4 regions of the Flavonifractor hominis genome follow, and region 3 is predicted to be linked to each of the others. Evidence: riboswitches for the same ligand, from Rfam matches in the RefSeq annotation. Region 3 holds a riboswitch; each other region holds the start of a gene.
What was found. A riboswitch is a leader RNA that binds a small molecule or an ion and turns the genes downstream of it on or off. The one in region 3 is predicted to bind cobalamin.
Positions count from the first base shown of each region.

Region 1: another riboswitch for cobalamin. It lies ahead of cbiD (cobalt-precorrin-5B (C(1))-methyltransferase CbiD); the one in region 3 lies ahead of WMO45_RS05915 (S-layer homology domain-containing protein).
Region 2: another riboswitch for cobalamin. It lies ahead of WMO45_RS13160 (hypothetical protein); the one in region 3 lies ahead of WMO45_RS05915 (S-layer homology domain-containing protein).
Region 4: another riboswitch for cobalamin. It lies ahead of WMO45_RS09530 (energy-coupling factor ABC transporter permease); the one in region 3 lies ahead of WMO45_RS05915 (S-layer homology domain-containing protein).

Region 1 is NZ_JBBMFT010000005.1:45,276-51,098, reverse strand. Features, by position in the region: gene WMO45_RS09455 (cobalt-precorrin 5A hydrolase) at 1-200, opposite strand, end outside; gene cobM (precorrin-4 C(11)-methyltransferase) at 197-952, opposite strand; gene cbiD (cobalt-precorrin-5B (C(1))-methyltransferase CbiD) at 962-2,098, opposite strand; cobalamin riboswitch at 2,188-2,369, opposite strand; gene WMO45_RS09440 (helix-turn-helix domain-containing protein) at 2,442-3,203, opposite strand; gene WMO45_RS09435 (GNAT family N-acetyltransferase) at 3,318-3,749, opposite strand; gene WMO45_RS09430 (cation-translocating P-type ATPase) at 3,753-5,823, opposite strand, start outside.
Region 2 is NZ_JBBMFT010000015.1:105-5,927, reverse strand. Features, by position in the region: gene WMO45_RS13165 (S-layer homology domain-containing protein) at 1-3,381, shown strand, start outside; cobalamin riboswitch at 3,500-3,690, shown strand; gene WMO45_RS13160 (hypothetical protein) at 3,845-4,138, shown strand; partial or broken gene WMO45_RS13155 (S-layer homology domain-containing protein) at 4,401-5,823, opposite strand, start outside.
Region 3 is NZ_JBBMFT010000002.1:344,293-350,115, forward strand. Features, by position in the region: gene WMO45_RS05890 (ABC transporter substrate-binding protein) at 1-627, shown strand, start outside; gene WMO45_RS05895 (FecCD family ABC transporter permease) at 624-1,643, shown strand; gene WMO45_RS05900 (ABC transporter ATP-binding protein) at 1,656-2,423, shown strand; gene WMO45_RS05905 (hypothetical protein) at 2,490-2,786, opposite strand; gene WMO45_RS05910 (cysteine-rich small domain-containing protein) at 2,802-3,080, opposite strand; cobalamin riboswitch at 3,772-4,032, shown strand; gene WMO45_RS05915 (S-layer homology domain-containing protein) at 4,221-5,823, shown strand, end outside.
Region 4 is NZ_JBBMFT010000005.1:61,765-67,587, forward strand. Features, by position in the region: gene WMO45_RS09515 (cobyric acid synthase) at 1-1,242, shown strand, start outside; gene WMO45_RS09520 (precorrin-8X methylmutase) at 1,244-1,891, shown strand; gene WMO45_RS09525 (sirohydrochlorin cobaltochelatase) at 1,905-2,687, shown strand; cobalamin riboswitch at 2,680-2,872, shown strand; gene WMO45_RS09530 (energy-coupling factor ABC transporter permease) at 2,903-3,622, shown strand; gene WMO45_RS09535 (energy-coupling factor ABC transporter substrate-binding protein) at 3,636-3,926, shown strand; gene cbiQ (cobalt ECF transporter T component CbiQ) at 3,929-4,708, shown strand; gene WMO45_RS09545 (ATP-binding cassette domain-containing protein) at 4,705-5,559, shown strand; gene cobI (precorrin-2 C(20)-methyltransferase) at 5,556-5,823, shown strand, end outside.

The sequences.
Region 1 (5,823 bases), on a different contig from region 3:
ATGCCGCAGGCACCCACAAAGAGGAGGGCGTCCTTTTCCCCCCACATCCGGGTGGTCCAGTCCGCCAGGCTGTCGTAGGCCTCCGCCCCCACCTCACCGGCAAACCGGGCGGGGACGTGGAGGGATGCGTTCAGCCCCTCCGCCAGAGTTTTCCCCAGCGCCGCCCCCCGGCGGGTGAACGCGATGACCGCCGCTGTCACTGGCTTGCCTCCCGGAATTCATGGGTAAAGGTGGGGTCATACAGCTTGGACCGTTCGTATTTTTCCCCAAGGAAATTACCAATTGTAATCAACGCTGTCTTGGTGACCTTGTTCTCCCGGGCGGTTTGGGCCAGTGTGGACACGGTGCAGCGGTACACTTTTTCCTCCGGCCAGGTGGCCTTGTACACGATGGCCGCCGGAGTGTCGGGTGGATAGCCGCCCGCCGCCAGCTCTTTTTCCACATCCTCCAGCAGTCCGGTGGACAAAAAGAGCACCATGGTGCAGCCGTGGGAGGCCATCTTCCGCAGCTGCTCCCCCTCGGGCACCGGGGTGCGGCCCGCCATGCGGGTGATGATAACCGACTGTGATACGTCGGGCAGAGTATACTCTGCGCAAAGGGCGGCGGCGGCCCCGGAGAAGGAGGACACGCCGGGGGTCACGTCGTAGGAGATGCCCAGCTTATCCAGTTCGTCCATCTGCTCCCGGTGGGCGCCGTAGAGGGAGGGGTCGCCGGTGTGGAGCCGGACAGTGGTTCCGCCGTTTTCCTCGGTGGCCTTCATGACGGCGATCACTTCCTCCAGGGTCATCCTGGCGCTGTCATACACCTGACAGCCCTCTTTTTTATAGTCCAGCAGGGCGGGGTTGACCAGGGACCCGGCGTAGATGATCACGTCGGCCTCCCCCAGCAGCCTGGCCCCCCGGACGGTGATGAGGTCGGCCCCGCCGGGGCCCGCGCCGATGAAATGTACCATATCTTCCTCCTATCCCCGGTGGAGGGCCAGCAGCCGGTCCGCCCCCGATGTCTTTGCTAACAGTCCATATTGATTGGAGAAGAAAACCGCCTGGATCTCCAACTCCGGCCCCGCCCGATGGCGGAGCTGCTCCTCCAGGGCCGCCCCGATGGAGGCCATCACCGGCTCCAGCAGGCCGGCATCCTTTAACAGCTCCACCCCCGCGTCGGTGGTGGGGCTCCGGAACAAGGCCCGCAGCAGCTCCGGCGAACCGCCCGCCAGGGCGGCGTGGGCGGTGAGGGTCTCCCGCCGCCCGTCGGCCACGGCGGAGTGGGTGTTCATGCTCCCGGCGGCCACTTTGATGAGCTTGCCCAGGTGCCCCACCAGCAGCAGGGAGGAAAAGCCCAGAGCGGCGGCATGGTCGATGGCGTGGCCCACGTAGTTGCTGCAGGTGCAGCGGTGGGTCAGGTCCAGGCCCAGGGTCTGGCGGGCAAAGGCGTCCCCGTAGTTGCCGGGGGTCATCAGCAGGTCGGTCACCCCGGCGGCCTTTGCCATGTCCTGTTCCAGATACAGCGAGTCGATGAGGGCGGCCTCGCTCATGGGCCGGACGATGCCGCTGGTGCCCAAAATGGAGATGCCCCCCTCAATGCCCAGCCGGGGGTTGAAGGTGCGCTGGGCCAGCTTCTCCCCCTCCGGCACGGAGATGGTCACCGCCAGTCCTCCCCCATAGTCTGCCCCGGCCATGACCTGTTTCACCATGCGTTCGATCATCCGCCGGGGGGTGGAGTTGATGGCGGCCTGCCCCACCGGCTGATCCAGGCCGGGCCGGGTCACCCGGCCCACCCCTACGCCGCCGTCGATGGTGACGCCGGGGGTATCCCTCCGCTCCACCCGGGCGCAGATCAGGGCCCCGTCGGTGACGTCCGGGTCGTCCCCCCCGTCCTTCCGGACGGCGCAGGCGGCCCAATCCCGTCCGGCGGCGTGGTCCAGCAGCTCGGCCTCCACCGTGATGCCGGCGGGGGTTTCCACCCGGACGGCGGGCAGCGTCTCCCCGGTGAGGAGCAGCCGGGCGGCTCCGGCGGCGGCGGCCGCGGCGCAGGTGCCGGTGGTATAGCCGCAGCGCAGCTTTTCCTTCCCCACAGGGAGGTAGACCTCCAGTTTCGCCATGCCGCACCCTCCTTTCAAAAGGAAAAGCCCTCCCGTGAATGAGGGAGGGCCTTTGTCCAGGACCTGCCGCACCTCTCCACCTCAGAGCTACGCAAACGCCCCCTGCAGTGGGTCTCCTGGCTTGCGCTTCCTCCTCCGGCGCGCCTTCTCAGCCCTTATGGGCCAATGGCTTGTGCGCCTTCGTCCACGCTTACAGTAGAGGTAAGACTGCGCCGGATTTTCACCGGCTTCCCCGTGCGGCAATGCCGCGGCTGCAGGTGCTTTCAATTTTGCCTGATCATTATATCAGTTCGACGGAAAAAAGTAAAGGTAAAGCGGATGATTCTGCCGTTTTTCACAAGGCTCACTCGTGGAGCTTGCCAGCGATCAGCATGGGCACAAAGAGCCCCAGTGCCGCCCCCAGGGTGAGCCACAGCCTGCCATCAGCCCACACCTCAGGTGCAACCCACTGCAGAAACAGGTAGAGCAGGGGGAACACCACCGGCGTGAGGAGCAGCCACCAGCGGGCGGCCCCCATCAGGTGCGGCCAGTTCCGGTTGCTGATGCGCACCCCGGCCAGGTTCATCCGGAAGGGCCCGCTGCTGAAGGAGCTGATGTGGTTCTGGTCGTAATAGGCGGGCAGCACATCCGGGGCGAACAGGCAGACCCAGGCCCCGAAAAGCAGGCACAGCCCCTCCACGGTCCCCAGGTCATTCCACAGCACCGGCCAGGAAAAGCCCGCCTGCCGCAGCACCAGCAGCTCAAGCAGCGTCAGCGCCGCCGACAGCGCGAACAGGACGCCCCGCTGCCTCCGGTCCTGCCACTTCTGCTGCCGCTGGGTACCGGAGAGCTCCAGGGAGCTTGTCACCAGTTCCTCCACCTGGTCCACCGGCAGGCTTTCCGCCGCCAGCCGCTCTCCCCGGAGCAGCTCGGTCACCGTCACCCCCAGGTTCTCCGCCAGCGGGGTGAGCAGGGCGATGTCGGGCAGGCTCAGCCCCCGCTCCCACTTGCTCACCGCTTTATCCGACACATAGAGCCGCCCGGCCAGTTCCTTCTGGGTCAGCCCCTTTTCTTTCCGCAGTTGCACCAGGAAGGCCCCAAAGGCCTCCCGGTCGATCTCAAACATAGACACGTCCTCCTTCCTCCCGCTATTTTAGGCCCGTCGGGGCAGATCTGGCAACCGACCAGCGGTAGAGTAGAGCAAAAACGTGCCGCGGAAGGGCCTTCCGCGGCACGTTTTTCAGCGTTCCATTACAAAATTGGTCAGCAGCACACCGTGGCGCTCCACCTGCTGCTCCTTTACCACCCGCCAGCCCCGCTTCTCAAAAAAGGGCTTGGCGGTGCGGGAGGCGTGGGTGAGCCTGGCACCAGCCAGGGCGTCGCACAGGGCCGTGGCCACGCCCCGGCCCTGGTAATCCTTGTGGACGTACAGCCGGTCCAGATAGCCCCCCTCGGCCAGATCGGCAAAACCTATAAGGACCCCATCCTCCTCCGCCACCAGGGTGGTGTGGGCCAGGAAGGAGGCGTCCCAGGCCGCCAGATCCACCTGTCCGTCGGCCCAGGCGTCCAGCTGTTGCCGGGTATAGTCCCGGGCGTTGACGGTGTGGACTGTGTCATAAAACAGCTGGGCCAAGACCGGGCAGTCGGCGCTGCGGTAAGTTCTCAGGTGCATGGCTCACCTCCGCCGGCGCAGGCGGCGGCCCCGCTCCAGCAGTGCCTCCCCCTGGGCGAACAGCCCCAGCATCAGGCGCATCACCGTATAGGACACGCCCAAAAAAGTCAGCAGAATCAGGGTGCTCTGGACGGTGAGGGGACTCAGGCCAAAGCTGTTGCCGAAGCAGAAGATGGCCACGGCCGACGCGGCGGCCATGGCGCCCCAGACCACCCGCCGCTTCCAGTCGAAGGGCTGGCACACGTCATAGAGCACCAGCAGGCCGATGAACACCAGCAGGATGGCCGAGATGGTGGACAGTTCGTTTTCCGTAAAGCCGAAGGCCAGATAGAAGGCCTCCACTCCCAGCACCACGAACAGGTCGGTGAGCCCGCCCGGCAGGGCCGAGCGGAACACATTGGCCAAAAACTTGCCCCGCACCAGGCCGTGGTTGGGCTCCAGAGCCAGGAAGAAGGAGGGCACACCGATGGTGACCGCGCTGAGGAAGGACAGCTGCAGGGGGGTCACCGGGTAGGGGAAGGTGGCAAACAGGGAGATGATGGCCAGCAGGAAGGAGAAGATGTTCTTCACCAGGTAGAGGGCCGCGGCCCGCTGGATGTTGTTGATGACCCGCCGGCCCTCGGCCACCACCCGGGGCATGGCGGAAAAGTCGGAGTTGAGCAGCACCAGCTGGGCGGCATGGCAGGCGGCCTCCGACCCGGAGGCCATGGCGATGCCGCAGTCGGCATCCTTCAGGGCCAGCACGTCGTTGACGCCGTCTCCCGTCATGGCCACGGTGTGGCCCTGGCGCTGGAGGGCGCGGACCAGCTTGCGCTTCTGGTTGGGGGTGACCCGGCCGAACACCGTGTACTCCCGGACGGCCCGCTCGATGGCGCTGTCGCTCTGGAGGGTGGCGGCGTCCACGTACTTCTCCGAGCCCTCGATGCCCGCCTGGCGGGCCACTTCGGAGACGGTGACCGGGTTGTCGCCCGAGATGACCTTCACCGCCACCCCCTGCTCGGCAAAGTAGCGGAAGGTCTTGGGGGCCGCCGGACGCACCCGGTTGGACAGGGCCACCAGGGCCATGGGGCACACCCGCCGCGGGTCCAGTCCCGCCGGGTCGGGCGTGCCGTTGTACTCGGCCACCAGCAGCACCCGGTAGCCCTTGGCCGACCAGGGGTCCACCGCCTCCTTCAGGTCGGCGTACCGCCCGCCCATGATGAACTCGGGCGCGCCCACCAGAAAGGCGCCGTGGCCGGGAAAGACCGCCGCGCTCCACTTGGTGGCGGAGGTGAAGGGGATGGTCTGCTGGGCATGCCATACCGACCGGCCGTGGAACTTGCGCTGCATGGCCCGGGCGGTGTCGTTGTCGGCCTCCATCACGTGATAGAAGGCGTCCAGCGTCTCGGTCACCACCGTCTGGGCGTATTTCTCCTCGTCCAGGTACACCACCTCGCCCACCTCCATCTGGGGCTCGGTGATGGTACCCGTCTTGTCCACGCACAGCACGTCCACCCGGGCCAGGGTCTCGATGCAGTTCATGTCCTGGGCCAGCACCTTGCCCTGGGCCAGGCGGATCATGCTCACCGCCAGGGCCACGCTGGTCAGCAGGTAGAGCCCCTCGGGGATCATGCCGATGAGGGCGGCCACCATGGAGACCACCGCCTCCTGAGCGGTGCGCTCCAGAAAGACGAATTCCTTGACGAACAGGGCCACCCCGATGGGGATGAGCAGGATGCCGATGATGCGGATGAGCTTGTCCAGGGAGGACATCATCTCGCTCTTGCCTACGGTGACGTCCTTTTTGGCCTCCAGGGTGAGGCGGGCGGCGTAGGACTCCGCCCCCACCCGGTCCAGCCGGGCCCGGCACCGCCCGGCCACCACGAAGGAGCCGGAGAGCAGCTCATCCCCCGGCTGCTTCACAATGGCGTCGGCCTCACCGGTGATGAGGGCCTCGTTGACCTGCACCTGGCCGGAGAGAACGGTAGCGTCGGCGGGGATCTGGTCGCCCGAAGCGAACTCCGCCACGTCGTCCCGCACCAGCTGGGCCGATGGGACCGACATAAGGCTCCCCTCCCGCACCACGTTGGCCCGG
Region 2 (5,823 bases), on a different contig from region 3:
GCACAGGGCACGGGCTACAGCTACAAGAGCTACTATTATGACACCACCATGACCATCACCGATGGTGAGGGCGCTCCCATCGAGGGTCTGGATGCCATTACTGTGACCGATAACAACGCCACCGCCGTGGGCACCAGCCTGACTGGCACCTATGAGATCGTGGACTGCGGCCTGGGCAGCACCGAGGAGATCCTGGCTGCCACCAGCAGTGAGACGCTGGAAGGCGCCCTGACCGGTAAGATTGCGCTGGTCCAGCGCGGCGATCTGACCTTCCTGGAGAAGGGCGAGAACGCCTTCAAGGCCGGCGCCGCGGGCGTCATCATGGCCAACAACGCCGACTCCAGCTCCAACCTGTCCGCCTCTCAGATCTACGCTGAGATCCCCACCTTCGGTATGTTCGCCTCCAGCCTGTATGGAACCTTCCAGACGGCACTGGAATCCGGTACCGTTCAGGTGAGCTTCCAGAGCGAAGAGAAGTCTCAGGAAAATTCCCGCACCTATTCTGACAGCGGCCCTGCCGGCTCCACCTCCTGGGGCATTACCGAGGCCCTGCGTCTGAAGCCCGACATCATGGCTCCCGGCGGCAGCATTCTGTCCGCTGGCGCCGCCTCCGATACCGCTCTGGTAACCAAGAGCGGCACCTCCATGGCCTCCCCCAATATGGCCGGCGGTTTCCTGCTGGTTCAGCAGTATGTAGATGAAAACCTGGCCCTGTTCGGTGTGGAGCCCGGTACCGAGGAGTACAACAACCTGGTCAACCAGCTGGTTGCCAGCACGGCCACCGTGTACGCCCCGCTGGACAGCGAGGGTACCGGCCGTCAGAACAAGTACTTCTCTCCCCGCCGTCAGGGTGCCGGCCTGGCCAACATCGATGCGGCCACTTCTACCAAGGTGGTGCTCCACAACGACACCGTCTACAACCCCGAGACCGGTGAGGCCCCCCGCACCAAGGTGGAGCTGTTCGACAAGCTGGGTGATACCTTCACCTTCCACTTCACCCTGGACAACTACAATGACACCGCCCGCACGTTCAACGTACTCTCCTGCCTGCAGACCGACGCCACCACGGAGAGCGCCGGCCGCAACAACATCGTCACCAGCAACAGCAACGGCACCGATATCGACCCCATTGAGGACGCTGTGATGACCGTCTCTGCGGTCAGCGGTGACGCCACCATCGACACCGACTCTGCCAACATCAACCGCTATGCCGACGGTACTTCCGCCGCTGTGGTGAGCGTTCCCGCCAATTCCTCCACCGAGATCACCATCACCGTGGAGCTGGATCCCGACACCATGGCAGCCTATGACGAAGTCTATCCCAACGGCATGTTCCTGGAGGGCTATGTGTTCTTCGACTCCGATGTGGAAGACGTGAACATCCCCTTCCTGGGCTTCCGCGGCGACTGGACTCAGGCCCCCATCTTTGACCTGGCCACCGCCTACGATGACATCAGCGCTCTGGAGACTACCGACCTCAATTACCCCTTGTACTATGCCACCACCATGGCCACTCTGCTGGACAACGGCGGCACTTCCTACGAAGCGGTACTGGGTGCCAACCAGTTCACTGAGGCATCCTGGCCCGGCTATGCGTACAACGACCGGTACAATTCTGCCCGCACCTATCTCTCCACCCTGCGTGACAGCGGCAACTTTAGCGGCGACTACTCCGCCATCTCCCCCAACGGCGACGGCTTTGCCGATCTGGCTTATGCCAACCTGCTGCTGCTGCGCAACGCCAAGGCGATCTGCGTCGTGATCACCGATGCCGAGGGCAACGTGGTCAAGACCATCGGTCCCGAGTTTGAGTACTTCGAAGCGCTCAACAGCGACGGCAACCAGACCCAGCAGGTGGCCGCCACTTACGGCACCAAGTATAAGCGCAACATGGCCTGGGACGGCACCGATGCCGACGGCAAGGTTGTGGCGGATGGCCAGTACAATTACAAGCTGGTGGCCATGGTTGAGTATGAGTTCCTGAACACCGAGGGCTGCATCCCCACCGACAACACCTGGGATAAGGACAATCACACCATGACCGGCATGACCGACGCCTACAAGCAGACCGTGCTGGATGCCCTGCTGAACTCTGAGACTGCTCAGTCTATCTCCATGCCCGTTAAGGTGGACACTGTGGCCCCCGCCATCGTGGCCACCCCCATCACGGACGGCAAGTGGAACGTACAGATTGATGACGCTGGCGGCATCCAGGCTCTGGCCCTCTATTACAAGGGCGAGCGTCTGGGCAGCACCGAGGTAATCAACGCCACTTCCGTTACCAAGAACTATGACCTCAACGAACTGATCGACTCCTTCGGCGACGTCCTCGGTTCCGCCACCTTTGATCCCGCTCAGTTGGAGCTGCAGGTCGTAGACTATGCGTTCAACCTCTCCAGCGTAAAAGCCACTGAGTCGGTCAGCACTTTGAGCGTCACTCCTGCCAACACCTCCGTCTCCAAGGACGGCAAGCTGACCCTGACCGCTACCAGCGAACCCGCTATTGCTGACGGCGCTGTATACCAGTGGTATAAGAGCACCAACAGCGACGGCAGCGATGCCAAGGTTGTTGAGGGTGCTACCGGCGCCACCTGCACCGTGGATACCACCACTGTGGGCACCTATTACTATTACTGCGTAGTCGGCGGCATCCAGAGCAACATCGCCACCGTAGATGTGGTCAATTCCGACTCCGGCTCTTCCGGCGGCGGCTCTTCCGGCGGTGGTTCTTCCTCCGGCGGCAGCTCTTCCGGCGGTTCTACTTCCGGCGGCAGCACTTCCGGTGGTTCTACCTCCGGCGGCAGCACTTCCGGCGGCTCCACCTCTCAGCCTGAGCAGCCGGTTGCCTTCTCCGATATCTCCGGCCACTGGGCTGAGCAGGAGATCAAGGCCGCTGTGGAGGCCGGCCTGTTCACCGGCACCAGCGACACCACCTTCAGCCCCGACGTGACCCTCAGCCGCGCCATGTTCACTACCGTGCTGTGGCGTATGGCCGGTTCTCCCGCCGCTTCCGGCACCTCTACCTTCTCCGACGTGACTTCCGGCACCTGGTACTATGACGCCGTGGTGTGGAGCGCCGCCAACGGTATCGTCAACGGCGTGGCCGAGGGCGTGTTTGATCCCAATGGCCAGATCACCCGCGAGCAGATGGCCGCGATGCTCTACCGCTATGCGGAGTTCGCCGGCAAGGCCACCGATTCCATCCAGCCTCTGGTCGCTTTTGGCGACGCCGACTCGGTCTCTGACTGGGCCGTCTCCGCTGTGGCCTGGGCTGTGGACAACGGTTACATCACCGGCAAGCCCGGCAACCTGCTGGATCCCCAGGGTCTGGCCAGCCGTGCCGAGGCGACTGTGATTGTCAACCGCTTCCTGAGCGAGTAATGCACAGGTAAGAAAAGCACCGCATCCCACCGGGATGCGGTGCTTTTTCTGTCCTCAGGCCGGTCGGGCCGCACCCTTGACAAGCCTCTGGCTATCCTTTAGAATGGAAACAAGCTTATATCGCATCAACCCACCAAGTGCCCGGCATCCGCCGGGTGAAAAGGGAATCGGGTGAAATTCCCGAGCGATCCGGTCACTGTAAACGGGGAGCGCACTGCAATCGGCCATTGTTCTGTCCCGGACAGAGCGAGAAGGCGCGGTGCGCGTAGAGCCGCAAGCCAGGAAACCTGCTTGGATGGGTGGATAGGGAACTTCCGCAGAAAGAGACCTGTCCGGTGTTGCCGTATCCAGCCGGCCCCTGGCAGTCCGCTTTCGGAAGAAAGCGGATTTTTTGTATTTTCCCGCCAGCAGACCGGTCTGTCGGCAGCCCCCGGGCGCACCGTGCCACAGGAGGGGCAGACCAATGAGAAAACGAAACAGGAACCCATTCCACCGCTCGTCAAAGAAACCCGTCCCGGTCCGCCGGCCGGAGCAGGCCATGTATACGCCGGCTCAGCGGGCCCAGCTGGAGGCTCTGGATGCCCTCTGTGGACGACTGGGCCGCACCCCCATGCGGGAGGAGCTTCCACCCTGTCTGCGCATGGGGCTGGCCGCCTCCTTCGGCACCCTGCGCAACGCCTTTTTTCAGCTTGGCAGGGCCCCTCTGTCGGCTCAGGAAGTCCGCACTCTGCGCCATAGCTTTCCTTCCGGTCATTGAGCAACTGAAAACAGAAAACAGAGCGCCGCCTCCCGCTGGGAGGCGGCGCTTTTGTTTTGTCTGTCCGTCAGCTCTCATCCAAGCAGGTGTAGACGCGGAGATACTGCTGCTGGTCCAGCCAGCCGCTTCCCTGGCACTGCCGGACATCTGCCATCCTGAATCTCCAGTTCCGAACTCTCAACCCGCCCGGTCCGTGCAAAAGCAAGCATCGGGCCCCGGAGCAAATGCTCCGGGGCCCGATACAAGATAAGACCTGAATGATTCAGTTGTTTTCGCTCTGGGTAAAGCGCATGAGCATGGTGGCTACCTCAGCGCGGCTGGCAGTGCCCTGGGGATCCAGAGCGGAGCCGTTCTTGCCGGTGAGGATGCCCTCGGCCACCGCCCACTCCATGGCGTCCTGTGCCCAGGCGGACACGGAGGCGGCGTCGGCAAAGCCGGTCAGGCTGCCCTCCGTAGCGGGGGAGCCGGCGTAGCGGTAGAGCATGACGGCCAGCTGCTCCCGGGTGATGGTGGCCTCGGGGTTGGTGCCGTCGGTGATGCCCTCGGCTACCGCCCAGGCCATGGCCTTCTCATACCAAGTGGCCCCGCCGGTGGTGTCCACGCCATCCAGACGGGCCAGGACGGTGAAGAACATGGCGCGGGTCATGGAGGCGTCGGGGGAGAAGGTGGTGTCGGAGGTGCCGTTGAACAGGCCCTCGCTCACCACATACTCCACGGCCTCGCTGGCCCAGTGGGTGGCGGGCACGTCGGAGAAGGCGGGCGTCTCAGGCTCGGTAGGCTCAGTGGTCTCACCGGGCTGCTCAGGCTCAGTGGTCTCGCCGGGCTCCTCGGTCTCGGTGGGAGGCGTGGTGTCCTCATCCTCGGCATCGCTGCCGTCGTTGTAGGAGCCAACCTGCACCAGGCACTGGGCGGTGTAGCCGCCGTCGCTCGTAGTGACAGTGACGGTGGTCATGCCCTCGCCCACCACGGTGAGGTAGCCCACGTCGTTGACGGTGACCACGTTCTCGTCGGCGCTGGTCCAGGTGACCGACTTGTCGTCGGCGTCGGCGGGCTCCACGGTGGCGATGAGCTGCTCACCCCGGGGACCGAAGTTGGAGTACAGGTACACGCTCTCCACGTTCAGCTTCACGCCGGTGACAGCGGTCATTTTGTCCTGCTCAAACACGGCGGTGACGGTGACGTTCTTGGCGGGCATCTGGAAGGTACCTTCCTCGGACACCGTCACGTCCTCACTGGTCCACTCCACAAAGTGCCAGCCCTCAGCGGCCTGGGCGGTCAGGGTCACGGTGTCCCCCTCGGCGGCCGCGGTGGGCGCGGCGGAAGCGTCGCCCTCACCCTGGGTCTTCACGGTAACGGTGTACTGCTCGGGTACCTCACCAACGGTGATGGTATACGTAAAGGTATGGTCCTTAATGTCGGTGACGATCATCTTACTGCCGTCCGAAACGGTGTCGCTCCAGTCCAGAGGCGTGCCCTCCGACGTTACGAACGACACGGTGCAGTTGCCATCCACATCCAGGCCGTTGCGCAGCCGGGCCAGCGTCATGGGGCTTTCGACGGTGATGGTCTTATTGCCCTCGTTGATGGCAAACTCCTGGCTCTTGATGCGCCAGGCAAAGACCTGCAGCTCATGGACGGAGGCGGCGGCCCAGGAAGAGGCGTCACTGCATTTCTGCACGTTCAGG
Region 3 (5,823 bases):
ACCACCGGTATGAGTGCCTCCTCCGGCGCCGATCCCTTCAAGCCTCTGCGGGATATCAGCGTCTGCGTAGCGGATATCCCCTCCGCCTCCAGCATCGAAACTATGCTGGAGGACACCCGGTTTATTGCTGCCTGCGTGGGTGCTCAGGAAACATGCGAGAGCCTGATTGCGCAGTTCCAGGAGGAACTGGATCAGCTGTCTGACATCGGAGCAGGCATTCAGGACAGAAAGCGTGTGGTGGTGGAAATCGCATGCGCGCCCGACATCTACACCGCCGGCAGCGGCACCTTCATGCAGGAGATGCTTACGGTCATCGGCGCGGAGAATATTTTTGCCGATCAGGAAGGGTTCGTCGCCGTGACAGAGGAATCGGTGATCACCCTGAATCCGGACGTTATTCTGACCATGGTGGACTACGTGGAAGATCCCGTAGCAGAAATCCTGGGGCGAACCGGCTGGGAGCATGTTACCGCCGTGGCCAACGGGGACGTGTATCTGGTCAACACGAATGCGGTATCCCTTCCCAATCTTCATGTGATCGACGGCATGAAGCAGATGGCCAAGATGATCTATCCCGAGGCATACGCAGAGATTGAAAATCCCTTTGCCGGGGAAGCTGCGGCATGAAGCGGATCGTCAAGATACTCCTTGCCGTTGCCGCGGCCCTGCTCATTCTGGTGGGCAGTATCGCCGTCGGCTCTGTGAATCTCTCTCCCGGGCAGGTGGCAGAGATTTTGATGGCCAAGCTGTCCGGCGGCTCCGGAACCGTTGACCCAAATCTGAGCGCCATCGTATGGGAGATGCGCTTTCCGAGGGCGGTGCTGGCTTTCCTTACCGGCGCGGCTCTGTCCGCCAGCGGTACAGTCATGCAGTCCATTTTGAAAAATCCGCTTGCGTCCTCCTATACTCTGGGCGTTTCCTCCGGCGCCAGCCTCTGCGCAGCTCTGGTGATGGTCACCGGCGTTACGTTCCCGCTTCTGGGGAGCCTGTTCACCCTGCCAGCAGCGGGCTTTGCCGGGGGGCTGGCCACGGTGTTTCTGGCCCTGGCCTTTGCCGCCCGGCTGGACGGCAAGATGGAGAATCAGACGGTCATCCTGGTGGGTATGGTGTTCTCTCTCTTTGTCAACGCCATTCTGACACTGATCACCGCCCTGTCCCGGGAGCACCTGCAGCAGATGGTCTTCTGGCAGATGGGCGGCTTCACCGGCCGGAACTGGTCCCATGTGGCAGTGATGTTCCCGGTTCTGGTCCTCTCCATGCTGGTATTGCAGCGCTTTACTCCGGAGATGGATATCATGAGCTTTGGAGAGGAGCAGGCCATGTCCATCGGCGTGGATCTTAAGCGGATCAAGCTCCTTTTGATCGGCATTGCCGCCCTGCTGACCGGCACGGCAGTGTCGCTGGTGGGTGTTATTGGCTTTGTGGATCTGATCGCGCCCCATGTTGTGCGGCGGATCTTCGGTTCCTCCCACCGTCTGGTGCTGCCCTTGTCCGCCTTGTTCGGCGGCACATTTCTGATGTTGGCGGAGTTGGTTTCCCGCACGGTGATGGCGCCCACGATTATTCCTGTGGGAGCCGTGACGGCACTGGTAGGCGCTCCCTTCTTCGCACTGGTGTTCTTCCGCGGCAGAAAGCTGAAATGAGGTGGAGTTTGTATGCTGCATCTGAAAAATATTTGTGCCGGATATGGAAACGGAGATATTCTGCACGAGATTACCTTTGATCTGCCTCTGGGACAAAATCTGTGCATTCTGGGGCCAAACGGCTGCGGGAAAAGCACATTGCTGCGTACCATCTCCGGTCTTCTGGACAGCCGCGGGGAACTGACCCTGGATGGAAAACCGGTGGCCGCCATGCGCCGGCCGGAGATTGCGTCTCACATAGCCATGATGAGCCAAATGAGCACCGTCTATTTTTCCTTTTCGGTCTATGAAACCGTGATGATGGGCCGGTACCAGAAGCTGCGCCGGGGACTTTTTGCATCCCCGTCCAGAGAGGACAAGCAGTGTGTGGAGCAGTATCTGCGGGCCACCGGGTTGGAGCCGCTGCGGGAACGTCAGATCTCCGAGCTGTCGGGCGGCCAGCTTCAGCGGGTATTTTTGGCCCGGACGCTGGCCCAGGAACCGGAGATCATTTTACTGGATGAACCCACCAACCACCTGGATCTGAAGCATCAGACAGAGCTGGTGAGCTATCTTAAAAACTGGTCTCAGGAAAAAGGACGGACTGTCATCGGCGTACTCCACGACATCAACCTCTCCCTGATGCTCTCCGAGCAGCTTTTGTTTTTGAAAAATGGTTCTGTGGCAGGGATGGGGCCTGCCAATATGCTTCTAACAAGAGAGTTTCTCCATGAGGTTTATGATATGGACGTAGCCTCATATATGATGGCCTCCCTCAAGCGTTGGGAGCAGGTATCTTAACGGTATTCGGACATGCAGAAAAGCACATGGCCTGTCCCTGCGTCGGGTACAGGCCATGTGCTTTTTCTATTTTTCCCAGGGCGTGTACAGACAATAGGCCGGACAGAGCTCGCCCATATAGATCCATACATTTTCTCCCATTTCGATGGGCTCCCCGAAAACCAGGTTAGGAACCATCAGCTTCAGAGTGGTGCGTTTGAGACCCTTGATGTTTTCCCCCTCCTGAGTGGGAGCCTTGCTGAAATCCTCAATCCGCTGGGCCAGATCGCTGATTCCCAGCTCCCGGGAGAGCCGGGGGATTACCTCATCCTTTACGGCGTATACCACATGATCCGGATTTTCAAACCAGGTTCGACTTATCATAACGCTTGCCTCCTGTCAGTTGGTTTTTTGCGCCAGTTTTTTGATCTCGCCATACTTGCCGATGATATAGTCATAGCCCTCCCTGCGATGGGGAATCAAGCAGCCGCTGCAATCCTTAATCCCCCCGGCAATATAGGTGAAGTTTCCGCCGCATTTATCTCCCAGTGCATACAGCGGGCAGTAGCAGAACAGGCAGTTAAAGTTTTCCGGGTCATTGGTGGAATGGCAGGGGAAGTATTCGCATTTGCTGTTGGAAAAGAACTGAAAGTGCTTTTCGGACGTCGATGATTCCATACCGCTTCTCCTTTCATTTTACTGACTGATACATCACTCATGATATACTGACCGGCGGTGAAACAGAAAAAGGAGGTGCCCGGGCGGCACCTCCTTCTGACAAAAACACGCTGGCCCTAACAAGAAGGCCAGCGAGCAAAGCAACGTACACAACGGAGGACACGCCCGCTGTTTCCCCCTGCATCCTGCCATGGTGCAAGTCTCCTGACTTACGTTATGAGAGCTTGGCTCTCTGCGTCCATTTCCTACCTTCTCACAGGGTCTTCCCCCGCAATGGCGGACTTTCGTCCAGACGGCATACGCCGCTTCGGAATGGCCTCACGTACACAGTGCCGGTCGCGCGGGACTTGGATATCCCATTCGTTTTAGCTGCTGCCTGATCCTTGTCGGCAGGATCGTTACAGCAAACAGCCACACCATGCAATAGATACAGTGATATGAAATTTTCAAACCGGCGGCAAACGCCGGGCCTGGAACCAAGAATGGATTTAAATATAGCATAGCACGCCTTGTGCAGGTTGTCAAATGCTCTTTAATTTGTTTAGAAACAGGGCTCCAAGGGCTCCTTTCTGAAGAAATTTAAAAAATAGCAAAAACAGAATAGCATTTTGATACGGCTTGTGCTATAATGCAAAAGCAACAAGGAAAATTAAATATGAAATCCGGCTTTTGTGGCAAATGCGCGACCCGGCTCTTATGAGCTGGACACGCATCCTTGTTTCTGAACAAGGGAATCAGGTGAGAATCCTGGACATGTTTCGTCCGTGACCCGTCCGTGAAAACGGCGGCAAAGGGGCGATTCTATAGCTGTGATTGTGGAGCAAATCCGTTTTCTGCGAAAGCAGGTCACTGGCGGCTGTAATGGCTTAGCTGGGAAGGCGGCGGATTTGCGTTGGCGGGCATAGCTCCGCCTGGACACATCAGTCAGAAGACCTACTAAGAGCTTACCCCCGGATCTCCGGGGCTGCTCTGACAAAAAATGCCTTATGCGGCAGCACGTTTGTGCTGTCGCTTTCACGCAGTGACGACACAGGAGCGGACAGAATTGTCCGCTCCTTTTTTGTCAGGTACGGCCCCGTTCCAAAAGCCCTGTTTTTTGAAAACAGTTTTTATAAAAATGGTTTGAAGGAGTGGAGCTTTGTGAAAAAAAGGATTCTTTCGTTTTTTCTGGTGCTGTGCCTGACCCTTGGACTTCTGCCGTCAACGGCACTGGCCTCCGGTACGGCGCAGCCGGTGTCCAGCGTCGGTGAGTTTGCCGCCATGGAGCCGGGTGGGGATTATATTTTGACAAGTGACATTACAGTGTCCGCCCCCTATGGTCAGGCCTTCAGCGGCAGCTTTGACGGCGGAGGGCACAAGGTGACCCTCGCCATCTCCGGCGACAGCAAGCTGGGGCTCTTTTCTGAGCTGTCCTCCGGCGCGACCGTCCGCAATGTCATTACTGACGGTTCGGTCAGCGGTACCAGTCAGGTGGGCGGCATCGCGGGCCTCAGCTCCGGTACGATTGAAAACTGTTTGAATACGGCGTCCATCACCGCCGGCAGCAAGTATGCGGGCGGCATCGCAGGACAGTGTACCGGCGGCAGTATCACCGGCTGCGGCAATACCGGAAGTGTGGCGCTCAGCGGAACTGACCAGTACGCTGGCGGCATTGCCGGTCAAACCAAGGCCACTGCCATTACCAACTGCTATAACCAGGGTGAGATTTCCAGTCAACGGAACCGTTCCGGTGCAAACCTGGGCGGTATCGTCGGCTACGCAGGAGATGATTACGGTCGCGGCAGCAGCCTGAACAACTGTTATAGCACCGGCGCCATTACCGTGCAGGAAAAGGCTACCAATTTTGGTGCCATTGCCGGATGGATGTACAATTCCACATCGGAAAACTGCTATTATCTGGATAGCAGCTGTACCATCGGTATCAATGGTAATGACCAGACGGTTGCCGCTAAAACATCGGAGGAGATGAAGGGTGCGGACTTTGCCGCCGTGTTGGGCGAGGGCTTCCGGGTAAAGACCGGGGACTATCCGGTCCTGTCCTGGCAGATCTCGACCGCTTCCGCTGTGTTTACCATCGCGCCGTCCAATGCTGAGCTGACCATCCGCAGCAGCGACAGCGTCGTGTACTCCTCCAGCCAGGGGGAGACGCGAATCGCGGCCCTGGCCGCCGGCAGCTACAACTATACGGTCAGCTGTGAGGGCTATACATCCCAGAACGGAGCACTTACCATTTCCGAAGAGCAGGCCAACAGCAGTGCGGAAATCCGGGTAGATCCCATCACACTGGGGCTGGATAACAACCGGTGGGGAACCCTGCGCTTCCAGGTTGAAGGCGCGGAGGATTATACAATTACCGTGACGCTGGACAGCCAGGAAATAACCGCTGGGGAAGACGGAACTTATACGCTGCTCCTGGACAAGACCTATGACTACGTGGTGACACCGACATCGGAGCAGGTGGAAGGCGCGCAGGGAAGTGTCACTCTTTCAGAGAGCAAAATTGAGACGGTTTCCCTGAAAACGGTCACCGACATTGCGGTCAAAACTCTGCCGAACAAAACGGACTATTATGTTGGCGACACGCTGAATCCTGCCGGCCTTGTGGTAACAGTCAGCTACTCCGACGGCTCCACCCGGGAGATTTCCGAGGGCTTCACCGTCAACGGATTTGATTCCTCGGCAGCCGGGGAGAAAACCGTTACGGTCACCTATTGCGGAAGCAAGGCAACATTCCAGGTTACCG
Region 4 (5,823 bases), on a different contig from region 3:
GGTTCCCAGGTCATTGTCAACGGGGTGCCCCGGGGCACCATGCCGGCGGGGGAGTACTTCCACTACCGCAAGACCCTCATACCCGAGGTGATGGCCGCCTATGAGTCCCTCTCGGCGGAGTACGACATCATCGTCATCGAGGGGGCGGGCAGCCCGGCGGAGATCAACCTGAAGCAGGATGACATCGTCAACATGGGCATGGCCAAGCGGGCAAAGGCCCCGGTGCTGCTGTGCGGGGACATCGACCGAGGCGGCGTGTTCGCCTCCCTCTACGGCACGGTGAAGCTGCTGGAACCGGACGAGCAGGAGCTGATCCGCGGCTTAATTATCAACAAATTCCGGGGCGATGTGGAAATTCTCCGCCCCGGTCTGGGCCAGCTGGAACAGCTGACCGGCAAGCCGGTGCTGGGCGTGGTGCCCATGCTGGACGTGGATGTGGACGATGAGGACTCCCTGTCCAGCCGCCTGTCCAAGAGCGGAAAAGTAGGTCTGGTGGACATCGCCGTCATCCGCCTGCCCCGGCTCAGTAATTTTACCGACTTCAATCCCCTGGAGCGGATGGACGAGGTTACCCTCCGGTATGTGGGCAGCGTGAAAGAGCTGGGGAACCCCGACCTTATCCTCCTCCCCGGCACCAAGAACACCATGGACGACCTGCGCTGGCTACGGCAGAGCGGCCTGGAGGGGGCCATCCTGAAGCACGCCGCCCGTGGCGGCGCGGTGGTGGGCATCTGCGGCGGCTATCAGATGCTGGGCCAGACCGTCTCCGATCCCGACGGGGTGGAGAGCGGCGGCACCCTCAGGGGCCTGGGCCTGCTGCCCGCCGAGACCGTCTTCCAGGGGGAAAAGACCCGCACCCGGGTGAGCGGAACCTTTAAGGCCCCGGAGGGGATCTTTGCCGCTATGAGCGGCGTGCCCTTTGAGGGGTACGAGATCCACATGGGCCGCACGGCCAGCACCGCCCAGCCTCTGGTGGGCTTTACCGACCAGACCGGGGAGGCACACACCGACGGCCTCACCGCCGGCAACGTGTGGGGCTGCTACGTCCACGGCATCTTCGACAAGGCCGAGTGCGCCGCCGCCCTGGTGAATTGCCTGCTGCGCGCCAAGGGCCTGGACCGGCAGGCGGCCAGCGTGGACTGGCAGGCCTACGCCCAGCTGCAGTACGACAAGCTGGCGGAGGGTCTCCGGGCCAGTCTGGATATGGAACAGATTTACCGCATCCTGAACGGAGAGATATGATATGAAAAAGATCCAGTTACAGCGGGTGGCTCCCGCAGAGATCGAAGAGCGGAGCATGGAGATCATCACACAGGAGCTGGGGGAGCGGACCTTTCCCGCCGACCAGCTGCCGGTGATCAAGCGGGCCATCCACACCAGCGCCGACTTTGACTATGCCGACAACCTGGTGTTTTCCACCGGCGCGGTGGAAAAAGGCATCGCCGCCATCCGGGGCGGCTGCACCATCGTCACCGACACCCAGATGGCCTTCTCCGGCGTCAACAAGCGGGTGCTGGAGAAGTTCGGCGGGAAAGCGGTGTGCTTCATGTCCGACCCGGACGTGGCCGCCGAGGCCAAGGCCCGGGGGGAGACCCGCGCCACCGTGTCCATGGAGCGGGCGGCGGCGCTGCCCGGCCCCCTCATCCTGGCCATTGGCAACGCCCCTACCGCCCTGGTGCGGGCCTGCGAGCTGATCGAGGCGGGAAAGATGGCCCCTGCCCTGGTGATCGGGGTGCCGGTGGGCTTTGTCAACGTGGTGGAGAGCAAGGAGCTGCTGCTCACCATGGACACCCCCCACATCGTGGCCCGGGGCCGCAAGGGGGGCAGCAACATCGCCGCCGCCATCTGCAACGCCCTCATTTATCAGGCCAGCAACAACGCCCGGGAGTAAAGGAGACAGCAAGATGAGACAAAGCGCCATTCTGGCGGTGTCCTTCGGCACCAGCCACAGGGATGCTCTGGAAGAGAACATCACCCCCATCGAGGCCGATCTGGCCGCCGCTTTCCCGGAGCGCACCCTGCGCCGGGCCTTCACCAGCGGCATGATCCTGCGCAAGCTGGAGCGGGAGGGCACCCACATCGATGACGTGCCCGCCGCCCTGACGGCGCTGGCGGCGGAGGGCTGCACCGACGTGGTGATCCAGCCCACCCACATCCTCAACGGGGACGAGTACGACAAACTGGCCGCCCAGGCTGCCCCCTTCGCCGGGCGCTTTGCGCGGCTGCGCCTGGGCAGGCCGCTGCTCACCAGCGCGGAGGACTACCACGCCGCCGCTGAAGCCCTGCTGGAGGAACTTCCGCCGGAGCGGGCGGACACCGCCCTGGTCTACATGGGCCACGGCACCGGCCACTTCTCCAACGCCGCCTATGCCCAGCTGGAGTATGTGTTCCACGATCTGGGCCGGCGGGACGTGATCATCGGCACGGTGGAGGGCTACCCCGGCCTGGAGGAGACCCTGCGCCGGGTCCGGGAGCGGGGAGCGGACCGGGTGGAGCTGCGCCCGCTGATGATCGTGGCGGGCGACCACGCCAAAAACGACCTGGCCGGACCGGAGCCGGACTCCTGGAAGTCCCGACTGGAGGCGGAGGGATACGCGGTGCGATGCGTGCTGCGGGGCATGGGGGCCAACCCCGGCATCCGTGCCCGGTTCGTCGCCCACGCCCGGGCAGCCCAGGTCGGAGTATGATCCCAGGCCAGGGGCCTGTTTATATAGTAAGGGGCCGGGAAAAGGGAAGTCGGGTGCAAGTCCCGCGCAGTCCCGCTGCCGTAAGAGAAGAGCCGCCGCGCACCATGTCACTGGGCTTGCCCGGGAAGACGCACGGCGGCAGAGAGGCTCAAGCCGGAAGACCTTGCCCGGTCCGCCGCCATCGACCTACGAGTGATAGGAAAGGATGAAGTAACATGATACGACAGACCAAAACCAGAGCCGTACAGACCATGGCCGTGCTTGTGGGCCTGCTGGGTGTGCTGGGGATGAACGCCTCGGCCATGCACATCGCCGAGGGCATGCTCCCTGTGGGCTGGGCCATCGGCTGGGGCGCGGTGTGCGTGCCCTTTGTGGTGGCCGGCTTCTTCGCCATCAAAAAGAAGGTGGAGCAGGCCCCCAGAGCCAAGATCCTGCTGGCCATGTGCGGGGCCTTTGCCTTCGTACTCTCGGCGCTGAAGATCCCCTCGGTGTCCGGCTCCTGCTCCCACCCCACCGGGGTGGGCCTGGGGGCCATCCTGTTCGGGCCTTTGGTGATGACCGTGCTGGGGCTCATCGTGCTGCTGTTCCAGGCCCTACTGCTGGCCCACGGCGGCCTCACCACCCTGGGGGCCAACACCTTCTCCATGGCCATTGCCGGGCCCATCGTGTCCTGGCTGGTCTACCGGCTGCTGCGCCGGGCCAAGGCCCCTGCGGCCGTGGCCGTCTTTGCCGCCGCCGCTCTGGGCGATCTGTTTACCTATGTGGTCACCTCCGTCCAGCTGGGCGTGATCAACGGCGGTATGGTGAAATTCCTCACCATCTTCGCTGTCACCCAGATCCCCCTGGCCATCGCCGAGGGGCTGCTCACCGTGGTGATCTTCAACGTGCTGGAGAAGTACAGCAAGACCGAGCTGCAAGAGCTGGCCGTGCTGTGAGGAGGGAAAGACGATGAAAGTTTGGCAGAAGAACCTGATTTTGATCCTGCTGGTGGTGGTCATCGCCGCCGCGCCCCTGTGGCTGCTGCCCAACGCCGAGTTCGGCGGCGCCGACGGCGAGGCGGAGGAGGCCATCCTGGAGCTCAACCCCGACTATGAGCCCTGGTTCCAGCCCATCCTGGAGCCCGCCAGCGGCGAGGTGGAGTCCCTGCTCTTTGCCCTCCAGGCCGCCATCGGCGCGGGGGTGGTGGGCTTCGTGCTGGGGCGCATCACCAAGTCCGACAAGCCCCGGACCGAGGGCTGAGCATGGGGACCGACCGCTACGCCTATCAGTCCCGCCTGCGGCGGGTATCCCCCCTGCCCAAGCTGCTGCTGACGGCGGTGACCCTGGCGGTGTGCCTGTGCTGCAACAGCGTGGCGGTGGGTCTGGCCACCCTGGCGGTGATGGGGGTGCTCATCACCGCCCTGGGGGGGCTGCCGGCGGGGGTGTTCCTCCGGTTCGTGCGCATCCCGCTGGTCTTTCTGGCGGTGGGGTGCGTCACCATTCTGGTGCACCTCTACCCGGCGGGCACCCCGGTGCTGGCCGCGCTGCCGGTGGGGGGGCGGCTGCTGGGCTTCACCGCCGCCGACCTGACGCTGAGCGCCCGGCTGTTCTGCAAGGCCCTGGGGGCGGTGGGGTGCATGTACTTTCTCTCCCTCAACACCCCCGTCACCGACCTGACCATGGCCCTGGAGCGGCTGCACGTGCCCCGGCTGATGGTAGAGCTGATGGAGCTTATTTACCGCTTTATTTTTGTGCTGGGCGAGACGGCCGCCCACATCCGCCTGGCCCAGGAGTCCCGGCTGGGCTACCGGGGGCTGCGGCGCAGCCTGTCCTCCCTGGGGACCCTGGCCAGCATGGTGTTTCTGCGGGCCTGGCGCAAGGCCGACCGGGTCTACGCCGCGCTGGAATCCCGAGGCTATGCCGGCAGCCTGGTCACCCTGGGGGGCGCATACCGGCCGGGGTGGGGCCTGTGCCCCCTGACGGCCGCCCTGGCGGCGGGGCAGCTGGCCCTGTTCGCCGTGGAGAGGAGGCTTTTTCCATGAATGCCATACAGGCCAGTGAGCTCTGTTATACCTATGAGGACGGCACCGTGGCCCTGGACCACATCAGCTTTGCCGCCCAGCGGGGGAAGATCACCGGTATCCTGGGGGCCAACGGGGCGGGGAAATCCACCCTGTTCCTCAGCCTCAACGGGGTGCTCACCCCCAAGAGCGGCCAGGTGCTGCTGGCTGGTCAGCCGGTGCGTTACGACAAAAAGGGCCTGCTGGAGCTGCGCTGCCGGGTGGGCATCGTGTTCCAGGACCCGGACGACCAGCTCTTTTCCGCCGACGTGTACCGGGACGTGTCCTTCGGCGCGGTGAACCTGGGGCTGCCCCCCGAGGAGGTGCGCCGCCGGGTGGAGGCCGCCCTGGAGCGCACGGGGGTGTCCGACCTGCGGGACAAACCCACCCACGCCCTGTCCTACGGCCAGAAAAAGCGGGTGGCCATCGCCGGGGTGCTGGTGATGGAGCCGGAGGTGCTCATCCTGGATGAGCCCACCGCCGGGCTGGACCCCCAGGGGGTGAGCGACGTGATGAAGCTGCTGCTGGACCTGCGGGACAGCCTGGGCATGACCATCCTCATCGCCACCCACGACATGGACATCGTCCCCCTCTACTGCGACTACGCCTACCTGCTGGGGGGCGGCAAGGTGCTGCTGGAGGGGACCCCCGAGGAACTGTTCGCCCAGCCGGAGCGGCTGCGGGAAAACCACCTGCGCCTGCCCCGGATCGCCCACCTGATGGGCATTTTGAGAGACATCGACGGACTGGACGCCGACCGCTCCGCCGCTACCATCGGCGCCGCGCGCAGAGAGATCCTGCGCCTGCTGAGACAACAGGAGGAAACAGTATGAAGCAAGCAACGCTGTACGGCGTGGGGGTGGGTCCGGGAGACCCGGAGCTCATCACCCGCAAGGCGGAGCGGGTCATCCGCGCCGCGGCGGTGCTGGCGGTGCCGGACAAGGGCCGGGGCCGGCAGACCGCCCTGGACATCATCGGAACCCTGGCCGAGGGGAAGATCCGCCTGGACTGCTCCACCCCCATGGTGCGGGATCAGGCCGTGCTGGACGCGGCCTATGACGCCGCAGCCGACGCCATCTGCGCCCAGCTGGACCAGG